2 regions of the Pyxidicoccus sp. M6 genome follow, and region 1 is predicted to be linked to the other one. Evidence: riboswitches for the same ligand, from Rfam matches in the RefSeq annotation. Region 1 holds a riboswitch; the other holds the start of a gene.

The links. A riboswitch is a leader RNA that binds a small molecule or an ion and turns the genes downstream of it on or off. The one in region 1 is predicted to bind cobalamin.
Region 2: another riboswitch for cobalamin. It lies ahead of ACVTJA_RS03940 (energy-coupling factor ABC transporter permease); the one in region 1 lies ahead of ACVTJA_RS46000 (hypothetical protein).

The regions. Positions count from the first base shown of each region.
Region 1 covers NZ_CM145714.1:11,698,614-11,706,919, forward strand. Annotated here, with positions in the region: gene ACVTJA_RS45990 (FHA domain-containing protein) at 1-505, opposite strand, end outside; gene ACVTJA_RS45995 (cell surface protein) at 713-1,435, opposite strand; gene ACVTJA_RS46000 (hypothetical protein) at 1,450-2,748, opposite strand; cobalamin riboswitch at 2,894-3,106, opposite strand; gene ACVTJA_RS46005 (FecCD family ABC transporter permease) at 3,166-4,230, opposite strand; gene ACVTJA_RS46010 (hypothetical protein) at 4,242-4,676, opposite strand; gene ACVTJA_RS46015 (hypothetical protein) at 5,068-5,301, opposite strand; gene ACVTJA_RS46020 (ABC transporter substrate-binding protein) at 5,512-6,405, opposite strand; gene ACVTJA_RS46025 (MXAN_6577-like cysteine-rich protein) at 6,525-8,087, opposite strand; gene ACVTJA_RS46030 (TonB-dependent receptor plug domain-containing protein) at 8,290-8,306, opposite strand, start outside.
Region 2 covers NZ_CM145714.1:912,631-920,936, reverse strand. Annotated here, with positions in the region: gene ACVTJA_RS03970 (FAD-dependent oxidoreductase) at 1-454, opposite strand, end outside; gene ACVTJA_RS03965 (DUF3209 family protein) at 459-833, opposite strand; gene ACVTJA_RS03960 (CbiX/SirB N-terminal domain-containing protein) at 847-2,058, opposite strand; gene ACVTJA_RS03955 (energy-coupling factor ABC transporter ATP-binding protein) at 2,055-2,816, opposite strand; gene ACVTJA_RS03950 (energy-coupling factor transporter transmembrane component T family protein) at 2,882-3,481, opposite strand; gene ACVTJA_RS03945 (hypothetical protein) at 3,471-3,653, opposite strand; gene ACVTJA_RS03940 (energy-coupling factor ABC transporter permease) at 3,680-4,486, opposite strand; cobalamin riboswitch at 4,516-4,738, opposite strand; gene ACVTJA_RS03935 (cupin domain-containing protein) at 4,843-5,919, opposite strand; gene ACVTJA_RS03930 (nuclear transport factor 2 family protein) at 6,202-6,750, shown strand; gene ACVTJA_RS03925 (response regulator transcription factor) at 7,502-7,858, shown strand; gene ACVTJA_RS03920 (hypothetical protein) at 7,932-8,306, opposite strand, start outside.

The DNA.
Region 1 (8,306 bases):
GGCCCACGCGCGGGCTGGCGGTGGGCACCGGCGAGGCCGCGGAGAAGGTGTCGTCGAAGGCGACGGGCCCCACGTTGTCCAGCAGGCGCAGCACCTCCGCGTCCTTCACGTTCCGCGCGAGGACGACGGACGAGCCCACGTCCTGCCCATGCCCGAAGCGCACCACCCCGCCCGCGCCCAGGTCCACCATCTCCGTGGCGGCGTTCTCCACCGTGTTGGGCTGGCGGACGGAGAGCGTGTTCTCCCCCAGCGCCACCGTGTCGCCAGGGGCGAGGTTCTTCGAGCCCTGCAGCGGTGCGCCGTTGACCCGGCTGCCGTTGCGGCTGCCCAAATCCTCGATGCGCAGGGCGTCACCCTCGACGTACAGCCGGGCGTGACGTCGCGAGACGAGGTCGCCGCCGAGAACGATGTCGTTCTCGTCCGCACGGCCAAGGCTCGTCACGCCCTCGGGCAGATCGTAGGACGTGTCGAAGTAGCCGGGCCCGTTGATGATGATCTGCCACATCGAATGCCCGACATTACACGACTCTCCCGACTCTTGAGAGAAGGAGGTGAGCACCGGCCCCATCCAGGGGTGGATACGGACTCCCGGCGAGGAAAGCGGGGTCGCGTCATGACTGGCAGTGCGGGAGTGAGCCGGGGCTCCCCGGGTGGCTTCGTACTCAGCGCGGCCGGTCCACCTCCATCGCCTGCACGGGAGGTGGACCGGAGCTCACGGCGCGGCCCCCTGGAGGGGCTCGCCATTCACCACGGAGACGGCGTCCAGGTCGAAGCCGCCGGCCGTGCCGCCATAGCCATTCGCACCGGTGTCGGTGATGCGAACGAAGCGGGCACGGTCCAGTCCAACAGTGAACAAGTCGAAGCCGTCGCCGCCCGCCACGGCGGGGTCCGTGGCGCTGACGCCGTTGGCGGGGTTGGCCTGCACGGTGTGCACGCCGGCACAGCCCGGGTAGCCCGCGTCCGCGTCGTTGAAGGCACAGGGGAAGGCCTTCCACGTGACACCGTCGTTACTCACCTCCACCCGCCCCGTCTCCGCGTACGTCGCCCCGCCGGGGACGACGAAGGCATTCTCGAAGACGAGCAGGTCCACACCGGGCCCGTCGATGATGACGATGTCCGAGAAGCGCAGGGTGATGTGGCCCCCGCGCCCCAGCGAGAGCACGTCGAGCGAGCCGTTGTCCGGGCCCACCCCGGCGGGAGGCCCGAGCACCACGTCGGGGAAGCGGTCCTGACCGAAGCCGGCACCCTCGCCGGGCACGTACCCGACGACTTCGTCGGCGTACGTGTCCGCCGGGCGGACTCCGGCGTCGGAGCCCGCGTCGGTGCCGCTGTCCTGCGTCCCCGCGTCCGTCGCGGGCGTGGAGGGGCCGTCCTCGTCACCACAGGCGGCGAGGGACAGGAGCGCGGCGAGCGCCGCGCCCCAAGGCCACATCATGGAGCGGCGCGAGCTCACGGCTTCTGCTGGATGCGCACGAGGCGGCGGCCGTTCTTGTCATGCAGCCCCACGAGCAGGTCCTCGCCGAGCGACGACAGCAGCTCCACGGACGTGCACTGGTCCGCGTAGACGAGCACCGGCACGCGGTCGCCGACGGCCACGTCGCTGATGCCGATGGTGAGCGCGTAGCGCGACACGTCCGTGGAGATGAACTTGAAGCTCGAGTCGAAGGCGCCGCGGTTGAGCGCCACGCCGTTGCCGAAGGCCGTGACACCGCTGAAGTCGCTGCCCACCTCGAGCTTCGGCTGCGTGCCGAGGTCGATGGGCGTGCCCGAGGAGAGGGCCTGTGCCACCTTCGACGGAGCCACCGCGTGGGCCTGGTTCACGAAGTTGGGGTTCGCGGCATAGCCCAGCACGGCGATGCCGTTGGTCGCCACGGCGGTGTAGCCGCTCGCACCGGCGTTCGAGGGCAGCGTGGCCACCTTCGCGGAGGTGAACGGATTCTCGGACGTCACCAGGGCGTAGATGCCCAGGCCGTCGGACGTCTTGCCCACGCCACCGCCGTTGACCAGCAGCGCGGAGACAGCGTCCGAGGCGAAGGCAGCGACGGTGTAGTTCTTCGGCGCGGTGACATACGTCGAGTCGGCGGACGAGGCGAGGTCGTAGGCGACGATGGAGCCCGCGACGTCGGCCGTGGCGAGGGTGTAGCCCGCGAAGAGCCGCTTGCCGTCATGGGCGAGGAAGCCGCCGGAGTACACCCGCGTGGTGCCCGCGCGGTCCGTCGCGGAGACCACGTCGTAGAGCTTCGCGGAGGAGGGCTGGAGGTCGGGCCACGTGCCCAGCGAGTACAGCGCATCGTCCTTGCCGAGGGCCGCGGCACCGCGCACCGCGTAGAGCGAGTACGTGGGGCCCGGCGAGGACGTGACCGCCTTCACATCGTCCGGAATCGCGGGGGCCTCGGCCACCTGGAAGCCCGTCTGGAGCTTCAGCGTGCCCAGCTTCGCGTCGTACGTCGCGGTGACGCACGGGTCCGAGCCGGCGTCGGTGCCCGCGTCCGTTCCAGCATCCGTGCCCGCGTCCGTGCCCGCGTCCGTCGTGGGCTGCTCCTCGTCCAGGGGGACGGTGGAGCACTTCTCGCTGCGGCACACCCACTGCTCGCCCTCGGGGGGCTGGCCATTGTCGGCGCGGCAGTCGAAGGCATCCACGCACTCGGGGCGGCAGCCGGTGGCGGTCAGGGCCAGGGCGAGCGTGGCCACGGCGAGCGCCGCGGGCATCGTCCAGGGTGCGGCGCGCTTCAGGTCGGCGGTCTTCATCGGCGTCCTGCTTCCTCTCCGCCCCCCACGGGCGGGTTGGGCCTCGAGGCGAGGAGCGGGACGAAGGCAGGGCCCCGGACGCGCATGACGCGTGCGGGCGGATGCCTCCGTCGCCTCCCCTCGGAGGCTTCGGTGATGTCCGTGCCACGGGCACGGGTCTTCGGCAGGTCTTCGGACTCGCAGGCGCGGGAGCCCGGGAGGGCACCCACCTACTGGCCGTCGCTTCCCGGCCCTTCGTGGACCAGTGCGTCTCGACGGCGTTCGTTCCTGCTCACCGCTGCGGGGCAGTCCCGGATTCACACCGGGTTCCCTTGAGCCACCGTGGCATCACGGAGGCACCGAGGACGGGCGGGAAGTACGGCGGGTGGCGGGCGTTGTCAATGCTCGGACAGGGCACCGCCGTCCGCTGGCGCACCGTCAGACCTGCCCCAGCCGGACCCTCCGACGCAGCAGGACGAGGAAGAGCGGACCTCCGAGGAGCGCGGTGACGACGCCCACGGGAAGGTCCTGGCTGAAGAGGGGAAAGGCCAGCCGCGCCAGCAGGTCCGAGAGCAGCAGGAAGGCCGCGCCTCCCAGCGCGGACAGCGGTATCAGCAGCCGCTGGTCCGGGCCGAAGACGAGCCGCAGCAGGTGCGGGACGATGAGGCCCACGAAGCCGATGAGCCCGGTGAGGGCCACCGCGCCGGCCACGCTGGCGCTGGAGGCCAGCAGCAGCCAGCGGCGGGTGGCGGCCACCGGCACGCCGAGCGAAGTGGCATCGTCGTCGCCGAGCGACAGGAGGTTGAGCCGGCCGGACAGCGCCCACATGACGCCGATGGCAACGGCCTGGAGCAGCGCGGAGAGGACCAGCGTGTCCACCTGCTCGATGTTCAGCGCGCCCACGAGCCGGTAGAGGATTTCGCCGAGCCGGTCCGGAGCGGACAGCGTCTTCAGCAGGGTGATGGCGGCGGAGGCGAAGGAGTTGAAGATGACGCCGGTGAGGAGCGCGGCGTAGGGCGCGCGGGTCGATGCTCCACGACTGACGGAGAGGACGAAGAGGATGGACGCGCCCGCGCCGAGGAAGGCGAAGAGCGCGGGGGCGGACAGGCGGGCCAGCGCCTCGCCCATGCCGGGGGCCGCCTCGCCCACGGTGGCGAGGCCCAGCGTGAGCGCCAGCGTGGAGCCGAGCGCGGCGCCGCCGGAGACACCGAGCACGAACGGGTCCGCCAGCGGGTTGCGCAGGAGCCCCTGGAGCGTGCAGCCCGAGGCGGCGAGCCCCGCGCCGACGATGGCGCCGAGCAGCGCGCGAGGCAGGCGGATGGAGCCGAAGATGAGCGCGTCGACGGAAGCCGGGTCCGTCAGCGCGGCGATGAGGGAGATGGGCTGCTCGCCGAAGCGCACGGCCAGGGCGAAGGAGACAAAGGCCAGCGCGAGGAAGGCCCCGAGGAGCGCGAGGACTCGCGAGGCACGGAAGCCGTAGGCGCGCTCCCGCGAGGAAGTCATGGGAGCGCCGCTCACCGCTTGGGCCGCATGAGGACGTAGCGCCGCGTGCTGCCGTCCACCACGACGGTGGCGACGACCTGCCACCCCTCCGCGCCGAGCTGCTGCAATTGCACGAGGTCCACCTCCGGGTCCTCGCGCCGCAGGAACATGTACTCCACGGCCTGCACGGACGGAGGAGCGGGAGGCGCGGCGACGGGCGCGGGAGCCTCCGCGGGCGCGGCCTTGCGATTGGACGCGTTCACGCGGGTCGAGGACGCACGCGGAGGAGCCTCCGGCGGAACGGCGACGCGCGTGGGCGGCGGAGTGGAAGCGTCAGGACGCGCAGCGGGCGCGGGCTGCGCGGGAGCCGGAGCCTGCGCGCCAGCAGCGCGAGGCCACAACGAGACACTCACGGCGCCAACCACGAGGCACGCACTGACGAGGAGTGACGGAAGACGGCGGAGCATGGGAGACCACTCCAGACGAGGACGCCCACGCATCTACTCCGGTCCCCGCCGCCCCGGAAGCCCTCCGCGCACGCGCCCGTCAGGAAGGGCACCGCGCGAGCCTGGCCACCCACGGGCACGGGCCGGAACGAAAGAAACCGCACCGGAGCGTGGGGAGCACACTCCGGTGCGGAGAGCCGAGGGCCCGACGGCGGCCCGCGGCACGAAGACTTCTCCCCCTCATGTGTGCGGCCCCTCTTTGCCGCAAGCCGTGGAGGAACACCCCTCCCGTGCCGACGCGGCCCCTGCACACTGTCCCCCCCTTTGCGAGGCACGCCCCCCTCGTGCCTCGAACCGTGGCCCCCCTCCACGGCCCCCTTGGAGCTCCACTCGCGGATGCGGCGTGGCCGGACTACTGCCCCACCACGAGCGTGACGAAGTTCAGCGTGTCGACACCGTTGTCAGTGCCGGACGAAGCGACCTTCACGTCCGTCACCAACACGGGACCTGGAGGACCCTGGCGTACCCACCAGAACGGGAACGGGGTTCCGCGGTACTCCACGTCATCGAGAGCAGGCGCAGCCTGGGCGCCCAGGGGCACGGCGAGCAGCAGCGCCGCCGCCAGCAACAAGCCTCGGAGATTCATGGGGCGTCTCCTTGCTGCGCCAGCCGGAGTGGCTGACGACGCCCTCCCCATGAGCAAGGCCTGTACCGGAGCGCCCACGCCCCCGGCCCGCAGACATCTCCAGCACTTGGCGCGAGCCCCTGTTGCCTCCCAGTCCACAGCGAGCCCCGGCCGTTGCCCGCGAGGCCACAGCGAGCCTGGACGATGCCCGCCAGTCCGCGCGCCCGGAGGCTACGGCTTCAACGCCGCGTCCGGGTGGAGCAGCCGGAAGAGCTCCTCCAGCCCCCGCCCCAGTGACGGGCCGGGCTGCAGGAGCGCCAGCGAGGGCACCTCCACCCAGCGCGCACCCGACAGGCCCGGGAGCGCGCGCAGCTTGTCCTTGCCCACGTCCACGTCCGCGGCGTCCACCACCACGTCGGGCCGGGCCGTCACCGCGCGCTCCACCGAGTACACGGGATACGCGGAGCCAGCGCCCGCCGCCACGTTGATGCCACCCGCGTCCTTCAGCAGCTCATCCGCGAAGGAGCCGGGCCCGGCCACCACGAGCGGCTCGAAGCCATAGGCGAGCAATACGCGCGGCGCGGGCAGCTTCTTCGCGGTCTCACGGACGCGGGTGCGCGAGGCCTCGATGCGGGAGACGAGGGCCTCCGCATCCTTGTCGCGGCCCAGGGCCTTTCCCACCGCGCGCATGGCGGCGAGCACGTCCGCCACGGAGTGTAGCGGCAGGAGCAACACGGGCACGCCGAGCTCCGCCATCTTCTCCACGGGCCGCTGGTTGCCCGGCCCCGGCTGCACCAGGACGAGGTCCGGCTTCAGCGCGATGACGGCCTCGACGGACGGATCCACGAAGCCGCCCACGCGCGGCAGCTTCTCCACCTCCTTCGCCACGTCGAAGCGCGACACGCCCACCAGGGTGTTGCCCGCGCCGAGCGTGAGCACCATCTCCGTCAGCGACGGCGCCAACGTCACCACGCGCCGCACCTGCGCCGGAGCGCGAGGCCCCAGCGTGTAGGGCCCCTTCGGAGCAGGAACGCTCGCAGCGCGCGCCGTGCTCGCGAGGAGACACAGCACGGTGGCCAGCAGGGTGATGCCCCGGGAGCGGGAGGTGGACGGGCGCATGTTCATCATCACGGTGGAAACACCTTCAGCGCGGCTGCGCTCGACACGAGGCTTCACGGCTTCAACCCACGGCGGCCCGGCGAGCTTCCAGGCGCGACGGACGGACGCGGCTTCCGGGCGCGCATTCACGGCAGCGCGGTGACGTCGATGGCATTGGACACGGGCCGGCGCGAGTCCACCGGGCACGCCTCCAGCGCGGGTCCCCGGGCCTGGGGCGTCGTGTTGCCACGGCGCTCCACGAGCTTCCCATCCTCCACCTCCACCACGAAGACGCGGCCCGCGTTGGTGTCTCCGAGGTACACCGCGCCATCCGCCACGGCGAAGCGTCCAGCCACGGCGACGCGGCAGCCCTCGGTGCCGGGCTCGCAGCCAGGGCTCAGCGCGTACGAGGCCACCGGCACGTCGTCCTTCACCAGCACCAGCCCGGTGGCGCGCACGGAATCCGCGCGGCTTCCATTGGCGCGGTCCAGGCGGGCCTCGCCCAGGCAGGCCACCACGAGCTGGTTCCCCACCGCCTCCACATAGCCCGCGTTGAGACAGGCCTCCGCGCCGAGGTCGATGGCGCGCACTCCACCGTCCGCGGGGTCGATGCGCGCGAGCATGCCCGGCCCGTTGGGCAGGTAGTTGTTGTACGGGTTGAGGTTGGTGAGGGCCACGTACACGCCGCCATCCGCCGCCGTCGCCGAGTACGGCAGCGGCATCACCGTGCCGCCGTCGAAGGACTTCAAGTCGAGCCCGGTGAGGGAGAGGGTGTCCACCTTGCGAGGCTGCTCGGGGTTGGAGACGTCCACGCGGGCCACGGCGTTGCCCTGCTGGAAGTTGGAGCCGGCGGTGCCGAACAACGGGACGTAGAGCGTCGAGCCCCACTTCGCGATGGCCTGCGGGCTGGTGTTGGCCCCGAGGTTGATTTGCGCCACGGTGCGCAGGCCGAGGCCGCCGCCCTGGGACGGGCCTTCGCGCTTGAGCACCTGGAGCGTGTTGTTCACCGAGTCGGCGACGTAGACGTACGGCGGGTCCACGAACATGTCATTGGGCGAGCTGGCCACCGAGCCCAGCGAGTCCTCCTCCGCCACGGTACCCAGCTCGCCGCCCGCGGCCTGGAGCAGCTTGGAGTTCGTCGCGTCCCCGGCGAGCACGAAGCCGTCCCACCCCGCGAGCGACTGCACCCCACCGCCGAACTGCCGCCGGGGTCCGAGTGCATCCGTTCCCGCCTGGATGCCCACCAACTGCCCGTTGGTATAGCAGGCGGTCACGACGTCATAGGCGCACCGGCCCGCGTGGCACGTCTGCACGTCCGGGCACGCGTTGCCGCAGGCGCCACAGTTCAGCGCATCCGACAGCACGTCGATGCACGAGCCTCCACAGCGAGCCGTGCCCGCCGAGCACGCCTCGCGGCACGTGCCCGACTCGCACACCTGGCCGGAGGGACACGCATTGCCGCAAGCGCCACAGTGGGCCACGTCCGTCGCCGTGGCCACGCAGGTGCCGTTGCACGCCTCCGTGCCCGGACGGCACGCACAGGTGCCTGACTGGCATGACTGGCCATCGCCGCACGCATTGCCACAAACACCGCAGTTCGCGGTGTCCCCGCTCAGGTCCACGCAAGCGTTGCCGCAGACGGTCAGGCCCGAAGTGCAGACCACGCCCTCTTCCGGGCAGCCGGTGAGCGACAGGGCCAGCACGGACATGAGCAGCGCGGGAATCAGCGACCCACCCAGGAAGCGAGCGCCCCCGCGCGGCCGGGACCAGTGGAATGAACGTTCATTCCGCGAGCCCTCCGTCCCAACGGGAGGCGCGGAGTGCGGGGCTCCTCGGTGGAATGAACGTTCATTCCGCGTCCCCTCCCCTTCAGGGAACGGCTCGGAGCGCAGGGAGTTCCCGCGTCCTGACTCAGTGCGGCGAGGCAT
Region 2 (8,306 bases), 2.6 Mb from region 1:
AGAAGAAGCCGAAGCCCTCCGGGCGCAGCCACAGCAGCCGAGTCATCGAATGGTGCGGCACGAAGGTACGTGCACGCAGCAGTCCCAGCGCCGCGGTGATGCCCGTGTCGGTGGCGACGAGCAGCGTGCGGCGCGGCAGCGAGTCCTCGGGGAGGAAGCTGCCCCACGGTCCGCTGAAGGAGAACGTGGCCCCTGGCTCGGCCGCATGCAGCACGGCGGAGCCAGGGCCGTGTTGGTACACCGCGAGCTGGAAGCGCCGCTGCTCGGAGTCGGCGCTCACCAGCGAGTAGGCGCGCTTGTGCCGCCGGCCATCCTCACGCTCGATGCCGGTGTCGACGATGATGTACTGACCGCCCACGAAGCCCAGGGGCTCCGGCGTCTCGAAAGTGAGCAGTCTCCCTCGCGAGTCCACGGGCTCGCTGGCGAGCAGGCGTGCGGTGCGTGCGGTAGCCATGACGCTAGTCGCGCGGGTACAGCTCGTGGGTGAAGTCGTGCAGCTCCTCGAGCCCGCGCCACAGCGACGTGAGAGAGTCCACGTGGCGCTGCAGCTCCAGCTCCACGCCCCGGGTGAGGACCAGCAGCGTGCGCAGGTAGGGCAGCTTCGGGTCGTCCGCGCGTGTCCCCGCCACCTTCTCCTGCAGGTCCGAGAGCGCGGACTCGAAGAAGCGCTGCATCTCGGCGAGGTCCCTCGACTGGGCGAGCGAGCGCAGCACCCCCGGGGTCTCCGCCGCGGCGCCCAACTCGGCGAGCTCGTGTTGCTTCTCGGCCGCATCTTCGATGCCGAGCACGTTCATCAGGGAAAGCCGCAGCGCGGCCAGTTCGTGGCAAGCCATGTTCGCTCCTCGTTCAGCTCATGATGTTGTCGACGAGCCGGCCCACCAGCCGGTCACCCACCAGGTGCTCGTCCACCAGCTCCTGCGCGTCCGCTTCCTTCACGCCGCGGTACCAGACACCGTCCGGGTACACGGCGACGGTGGGGCCCTCGCCGCAGCGGCCCATGCAGCTCGTCTTCGTCACGCGCACGGTGCGCGACTTGTCGAAGAGCTTGAGGCGCCGGCGCACGGCGTCGATGAGCCCGAGGCTCCCCCGGTCCGCGCAGTCCGCGTTGCCGCAGATGAGCACGTGCTTCTCCAACGCCCGGTGCGCGTGTGGATGAGGCGCCGCCTGGGTGTGCGTCTCGCGGTGACGGATGCTCCACAGGAGCGCGCGCATTCCGCCCACCTCGCGCTGCAGGCCCGCGAGCGGCACGCGGTACTGGCAGGTGTCGCAAGGCAGGGGTGCGTCACCGGCGAGCGCGTCCTCCATCCTCCGCTCCACGTGCGCGAGGAGCGCGTCCACGGGCCCATCCCAGAGATGCGGAGCGAGGGAGGCGCGCACCCAGGGGTAGCGCTCGCCGAAACGGGCCACCTGGTCGCGCACCTTCTGGAGCAGCACGCCGGTGAAGAGCAGGTAGGGCACCACCACCACACGCTCGGCGCGAGCGCGGGCGAGCAGGTCGAGGGCATCATCCAGCTTGGGCGTGGTGACACCGATGAACGCCGGCAGCACCTGGGCGAGGCCGCGTCCCTCCGCGAACAGGCGCGCGAGCTTCACGAAGTCGCCGTTGGCATCCGGGTCGGACGAGCCGCGCCCGAGCATCACCACGCAGGTCTTCGCCGCGACGTCCGGTGTGAGCGGTCCCCCGACGGCCGCTTCGAATCGCGACCAGGCCAGTTGCGCGAGCGACGGGTGGACGCCGAAGGCCTGTACCGCGGTGAAGCGCACGTGGGGGTGACGCTGGCGGACGAGCGAGAGCGCGAGAGGAATGTCGTTCTTCACGTGGCGCGCGGTGAAGAGGAACAGCGGCACCACCAGCACCTCGTCCACCTCGGCGGCGAGCGTGTCGAGCGCCTCGATGAGCGGGGGCGGCGTGAGCTCCACGAAGGCGAGCTCCACGCGCCAGTCGGGACGGTGCGCGCGGAAGGCCTCGGCGAAGGCACGAACCTCCGCGAGCGCGAGCGGGTCCCGGCTGCCATGGCCGACGAGGAGCACGCCCCGGCGGGAGGAAGGAGTCGTCACGGGCGGACCTCCAGGAGCGGGCGCAGGCGCTCGGCGGCGGCGTCCAGCGTGAGGGGCGCGGGGAGGAGGGGGCTTCCGAGCCGGGTCCACAGCTCCAGCGCGGCGGGAGGCCGCAGTCGCGCACGGGCGAGCAGGTCCGCATCCGCGAAGGCCTGCTCGGGTGAACCGAAGGCGAGCAACGTGCCCTCACCGAGCACGGCGACGCGGTCGGCGAAGAGGGGCACCTCGTCCACGGCGTGGGTGGCCACGAGCACGGCGGCCCCTGTCTCACGGGCCACGCGGCGAAGGAGCCCGGCCGCCTCGCGCTCGCCGACAGGGTCGAGTCCAGCGGTGGGCTCATCGAGGAGCAGCACCCGGGGACGCAGGGCGAGCACCCCGGCCAGGCAGGCGCGCTTCTTCTCACCGAAGCTGAGCTGCTCCACCTCGCGCGAGCCGAGCCCCGTGAGCCCGACGGCTTCGAGTGCGGAGCCCACGCGCGCCGCCACCTCCGCCGCTCCCAGGCCCCGGGCTCGAGGCCCCGCCGCCACGTCCTCTTCGAGCGTCGCGCCGAAGAGCTGGTCGTCGGGATTCTGGAAGGCGAGCGCCACACCCGCCGCCGCTCGCGCCGCAGCGCCCCGCCCAAGGGGTGCACCGTCGAGCAGCGTCCGCCCACTCCGTTCAGGAAGAAGACCCATCAGCGTGCGCAGCAGCGTCGTCTTGCCGCAACCGTTGGCGCCGAGAAGCGCGACGACTTCTCCGGCCCGAGCCTCCAAGGACACGCCAGTGAGGACTGCACGAGTGCCCACGGGCCCCGCACCGATGGCCTCCACACCCAGGCGCACCGTCACAGCCGGCCCCCGACTCCACGCGCCGCACGTGCCTCGGCGGTGGCACACGCCTGGTCGAAAGCCCGCACCAGCGTGAGCCCCGCCAGCGCACCCATCGACTCGAGCGAACGCCGCGTACCGCTGTAGCCCCCACGCACCAACTGCGCCTCACGCGCCGTGCGTGCCGCGCCCTCGAAGACGCGGGCGTACCGCGCCGAGAGCGCCAGCAGCTCCGTGAACACGTCCGGCACTCCGAGTCTCCGGAGCGCATGCGCGAAGTCCCACGGAGGCGTCAGGTGCGAGAAGAGTCCGAACACGGCGACGCCCGCCGCCATGCGCGCGCCCAGTAGCCACCCCGCCGCCACTCCGAGCCGAGTACCAAGGACTGCATGCAGCGCGGCCGCGAGCGCTCCCGCCAGCAGCGCCGCACCGAACCCACGCGCCACACGAGAGACACTCCGCCCCCACGCAAGCCCGAGCGCTCCCGTGCCGGCCGCAACCGCGAGCGGCGCCCACGGCAGTGGACCGCCCAGCCCCGCGACGAGGAGCATGAGCGCAATGCCCAGCTTCACCCGCGCATCGAGCCCACGCACCCACGCGGGAGGCTCACGCACCACGGCGGCCTCCCTCCACGAAGAGGGCGCGGTAGCTGTACCCCAGCACCCAGCCACCGATGAGCCCCGCCACGAGGAAGGCGAAGAGCAGCACATCCCCCTCGGGCTGCGGAAAGAGCGGCGCGGGCGTGCGGCCCGCGGCTTCCGCGTACGGGCGCACCACGTGCTCGTCCACTCCAGGCCATCCCTGCGGCGCGGCCGTCACGGCGACACCGGAGGCTGCGCGGCGGCACCGAATGCCAGCAGCGCCGGACGCCGCCGCGAGATGAACACCAGCGCTCCCGCCGTCAGCGTGGCCTCCAGCAACCCCAGCGGCAACTGCGTCGGCACGAAGGCCAGCGCCACCGCCGTGAAGGCCCGTCCCAGCCCCTCCTCCCCGTGCAGCGCCGAAGCCAACTCGAACGCCGTCGTCGCATACGTCGCCCAGTCCGCCACCAGCCCCGCGACGAACCCCGCCCCCCACAGCGGCACATCGAGCTTCCTCAGCGCGCGGAACGCGAGCCACCCGGCGAACCCACCGGCAATCCCCATGCTCCACACGTCCGCGCCCAGCGTCGTCAGCCCGCCGTGCGCGAGGAACAGTGCCTGGAGCAACAGTGCCACCAGCGTGACGAGCACCGTGAGCACCGGCCCCACCAGCACCGCCGCCAGCCCCGTACCCACCGGGTGGCTGCACGTGCCCGCCGTGGGCACCGGCACCGGCATGCACGAGATGACGAACACCGCCGCCGCGAGCATCGCGAGGAACGGCCCGAAGACGGGGTCCTCCGCCGAGCGCCGCCGCAGCGCGCGCACCCCGAGCGCCACGAGGGGCAGCATCGTGACAGTCCAACCGGCGGCCCATGGCAGGGGCAGTACGCCCTCCGCCAGGTGCATCGCATGCGCACGCGCGGGCAACAGCAGCAACGCGGCGAGCACGAGCGGTGCTCCGCACACGCGAGACAGGAGACGGTCGTCGACGGGAGCGGGACGGTTCGCACCGTTCCAGCGCCCATGCACCCAGCGCATGGCAACCTCCTCTCAGTCCACGGAGAGGGTCAGTCGTTTTGCCTGGGGTAGGTCTCCTGGCTCATGGGTTGCGGAGGGCTCCTCGGACTTCGAGGAGGACTCCCCGCGCCGCTTCCGCCTTCCCGGGCACCTGCTGCACCCAGTGGCACTTCGTGGAAGCGGCCTCACCCACTCACAGTGGCGGGACCGCGCCGGATTCACACCGGCTTCCCTGTTATGCCCGTCGTGGGCACCCCAGGCGGCGATTCAGTTGTGGCCGCGCAGATAACGGAGCCGCGAGGCACTTGTCAACGAACACGCCTCCCGTTGACCAGGTTGCACCAGCCACGGCACTGCATTGACAGACATTCTCCGCCTCAGCGCGGCAGGCGGCTGTCCCGTCCGGAGACCACGCGCAGCACCCTCGGCGGCGCCGCTGCGGCCGGAGGGAGCGAGGCCACCGACTCCTGCTCGGAGAGCTCCTCGGACTCGTTCGCCGCCTCGTCCTCGTGCTCCACGTCCGCCACACGCTCCGGATGGCTCGCCGAGCGGTAGCGGCCCGGCGCGACGCGCAGGTAGCGCTGGAACGCCTTGCCGAAGCCCGTCGGCGAGTCGTACCCCACGCGCGCCGCGACGACATCCACGGACTCCGTCGTCGTCTTCAGAATCTTCGCGGCGAGGCTCATCCGCCACCGCGTCAGGTACTTCAGCGGCGGCTCGCCCACGAGCTCCACGAAGCGCCGCGCGAAGGCCGCCCGGGACAGCGCCACCCTCGCCGCCAGGCTCTCCACCGTCCACGGCAGCTCCGGATTCTCGTGGATGAGCGACAGCGCGCGCCCAATCTGCGGGTCCCTCAGCGCGCCGAACCAGCCTCCGGCGCCCACCGGCTGGCTCGCCATCCACGCCCGCACGATGTAGACGAACAGGCTGTCCACCAGCCGCGGGATGACGATTTCCGAGCCCGGCAGCTTGCGCCCCGACTCGTGGGCCAGCAGCCGCACCAGCGCCTGGAACTGGCCGCCCTCCTCCGTGTAGTCCACGTTGAGGCGGATCAGCTTGGGCAACAGCGCCAGCAGCGGGTGCTGCCCGTCCTGCTCGAACTCGTAGGCCGCGCACAGGAGCACCGTGGTGTCCGCGGAGGCGTTCGGCGGCAGCGCGGCGAGGCGCAGCTTCGCCTTCTCCAGCGCCTCTTCCCACGGCTCCGCCCGCGTGCCCGGGTCGTCCGTCATGAAGTGGCGGACGCCGCTGCCCACGAGCGCCACGTCGCCGGGCACGAGCCGCATCGGCTCCTTCTCCCCTTCGAGCCGGAGCCAGCACACGCCCCGCTGCACGAGGTGCACGGCCGTCTTCGTGTTCGCCTTGATGTCGAGCCCCCATGGCGACAGGAGCTCCGACTGACAGAGCATCGTGTTACCCAGTTGGGTCACGCCCAGCACGTTCGCGAGTACGTCCATGGTCCCCACCTTAATAGGCCGGGGCGTACAATAGCGCATCCCACCGTGCATCCACCGGGCTGAGACTTTTGGACTGAAAAGCGAGCGTTTCGGTCATTGTTCGTCGCATCCGCGGCCCCTACTATGCACTCCGTCAACCCGTTCACACACACCCTGCGCTCTCGCGGGAGCGTGTGCGAATGAGTGTGTGATCTCGCGCCTCGGCGCGAACCGACCCGGCAATCGCTTGCCTCGGGGCCCCCCGGCCCGGGCAGGCGTGTGCCCCAGCTTCAGGAGTCCACAATGAAGGTCCAGCTGACCCTTACCGCCATCGTCTTCGCCCTCTCCATTCACACCACGGCCGCGGCCGAGGGCAAGAACCCGCCCGCCGCTGCCACCACCAAGAAGGACAAGGAAATGACCACCGCTGCTGCCGCCAACACCGCCACCAAGAGCGCCGCCGACGTCGTGAAGGGCTTCTTCGAGGCCTTCGGCAAGGGTGACGGCGAGGGCGTCGTCAACTCGTTCCACAAGGACGCCGTCATCACCGCCGTCCGCAAGGGCGAGCGCAAGGGCACCCAGCTGCACGGCTCCTACAGCGGCCAGCAGGGCGCGAAGGACTTCGTGACCAACCTCGGGAAGAACTTCGACACCAAGGCGTTCTCCGTGGACTCCGTCATCGGTGAGGGCAACGTCGCCTTCGCGAGCGGCGCCTTCGTCCACAACATCCGCACCACCGGCAAGCCCTATGCCAGCGACTGGGCCCTCAAGGTCGTCGTCAAGGACGGCAAGATCCTCGAGTACCACTTCTTCGAGGACTCCGCGGGCTTCGTCGAGGCCAGCAAGAACTGATACACGGTTCTCGCGCCGCGTCCCGCGCTCCTGCGCGGGACGTGGCGTTTCGTCGTTTTCAGCGCCTGTAACATTTGTAGCTACAGTTGCAAAAATACACATCGCGCGCGACAGGGCTTTGGGGAGAGCCCTCCGCAGGGGCGCCTGTGTATTGTCTTGGGAATGCAGTCCTGCTGTGAAAGGCGATGCTTCACATCGCCAGGGCAACCGAGGGGGAGTTCCGTCCGTGGGCACGCTACTGAAGAGCGAAGGCACCCGTGCGAGCCAGGCTCGCGCGCCGAGCGCCACGCATCCAACACGTCACCGCCCGTCTCACCCGGACGTCGAGCTCCTCGCGCGCCGCGAAACTTTCATCCCGCAATCATCACCCCGGTACGTCCGTCACTTCACGGCACGTGCCGCCGCCTCCGTGCGTCGTGAGGCGCGGTATGGTGATTTTGTAGTCAATTCACTAAATTCAAGTGAAAATAGACAACCGTCAGATACGTGATATAATGCATTACGTCACAACTCACCATGATGAGAAGAATAGGAGGGCTCATGGCGCGTGTCGTTTCTCAATCCTTGGTCGTCAATGACATGGTTCCTCAATGGCTCACGGTATCGGAAGTGGGCCTGGTGGGTTCAGAGTTCTGTAGGCAGTCGGGGGCAAATCGCGTCTCAAGCGGGATAGGACGGGTGACACGGTGAGTACGGAGGGGGGAATTCGGGGGCGCTTGCCAATACACGAGTCGAGTGAACGGAGTCCGCTGTGATTGCGCAAGAGACATCATCGATAGATCAGGACATCTCCAGGGTCGCCGAGCGGGCCACTGCCGCACCACTCCTCGCGGGTCCTCGAGACAGGCTGTACGACATTGCGCTGGCCTACGCGCGACGCAAGCGGCTCAGCTCCCGCGAGTGCGAGGTCTTCACCCGCTTCGTGTCACAAGGGAAGACCAGCAAGGAAATCGCGGCGGAGCTCGGCATCGCGTATCCGACGGTGAAGCTCTACTGGACGCGCATCTACCGGAAGCTCGAGTGTGATGACGCGGTGGGCGCCCTGGTGGCCTTCATGCGGGAGGTGACGATGCTCCTTCCCGCCGTGACACCAGCGTCACCGAGCTGAACGCACGAAGCCGCCCCTGAGACACCCCAGGGGCGGCAGTGAAATGGAAGGAAGATGGAGAGCCGCGCGTCTTTCAGACGCGCGTCCAGTTGGACGTGGCCACCGCGCCGAGCACGTAGCGGCTCGCGGCGTGGCCCGTCAGCTCCTGCCATGCGGGCGTCTTCTGCGCCTCCAGGAACTTCTCCGCGGGGCCCGAGTAGCCGGCGAGGAACAGGAAGCCGGGCTCGGTGCTCATCACGGAGTGGTACGCAGTGAAGGCCTCCACCGGCTCGAGCGAGCGCACGTGCGGGAAGAAGGTGTCACGGCGCCACGCGTGGTACTCGTCCAGCGCGCGCGGCGCAATCTCCCCACGGCTGAGCTGCAGGCGCTCCGCGCCCGGCACGGGTGACTCGGACGGCTTCACCACGTCGCGCAGCGCGTGGAGCTGCCGGCGGAAGTCCATGGCCAG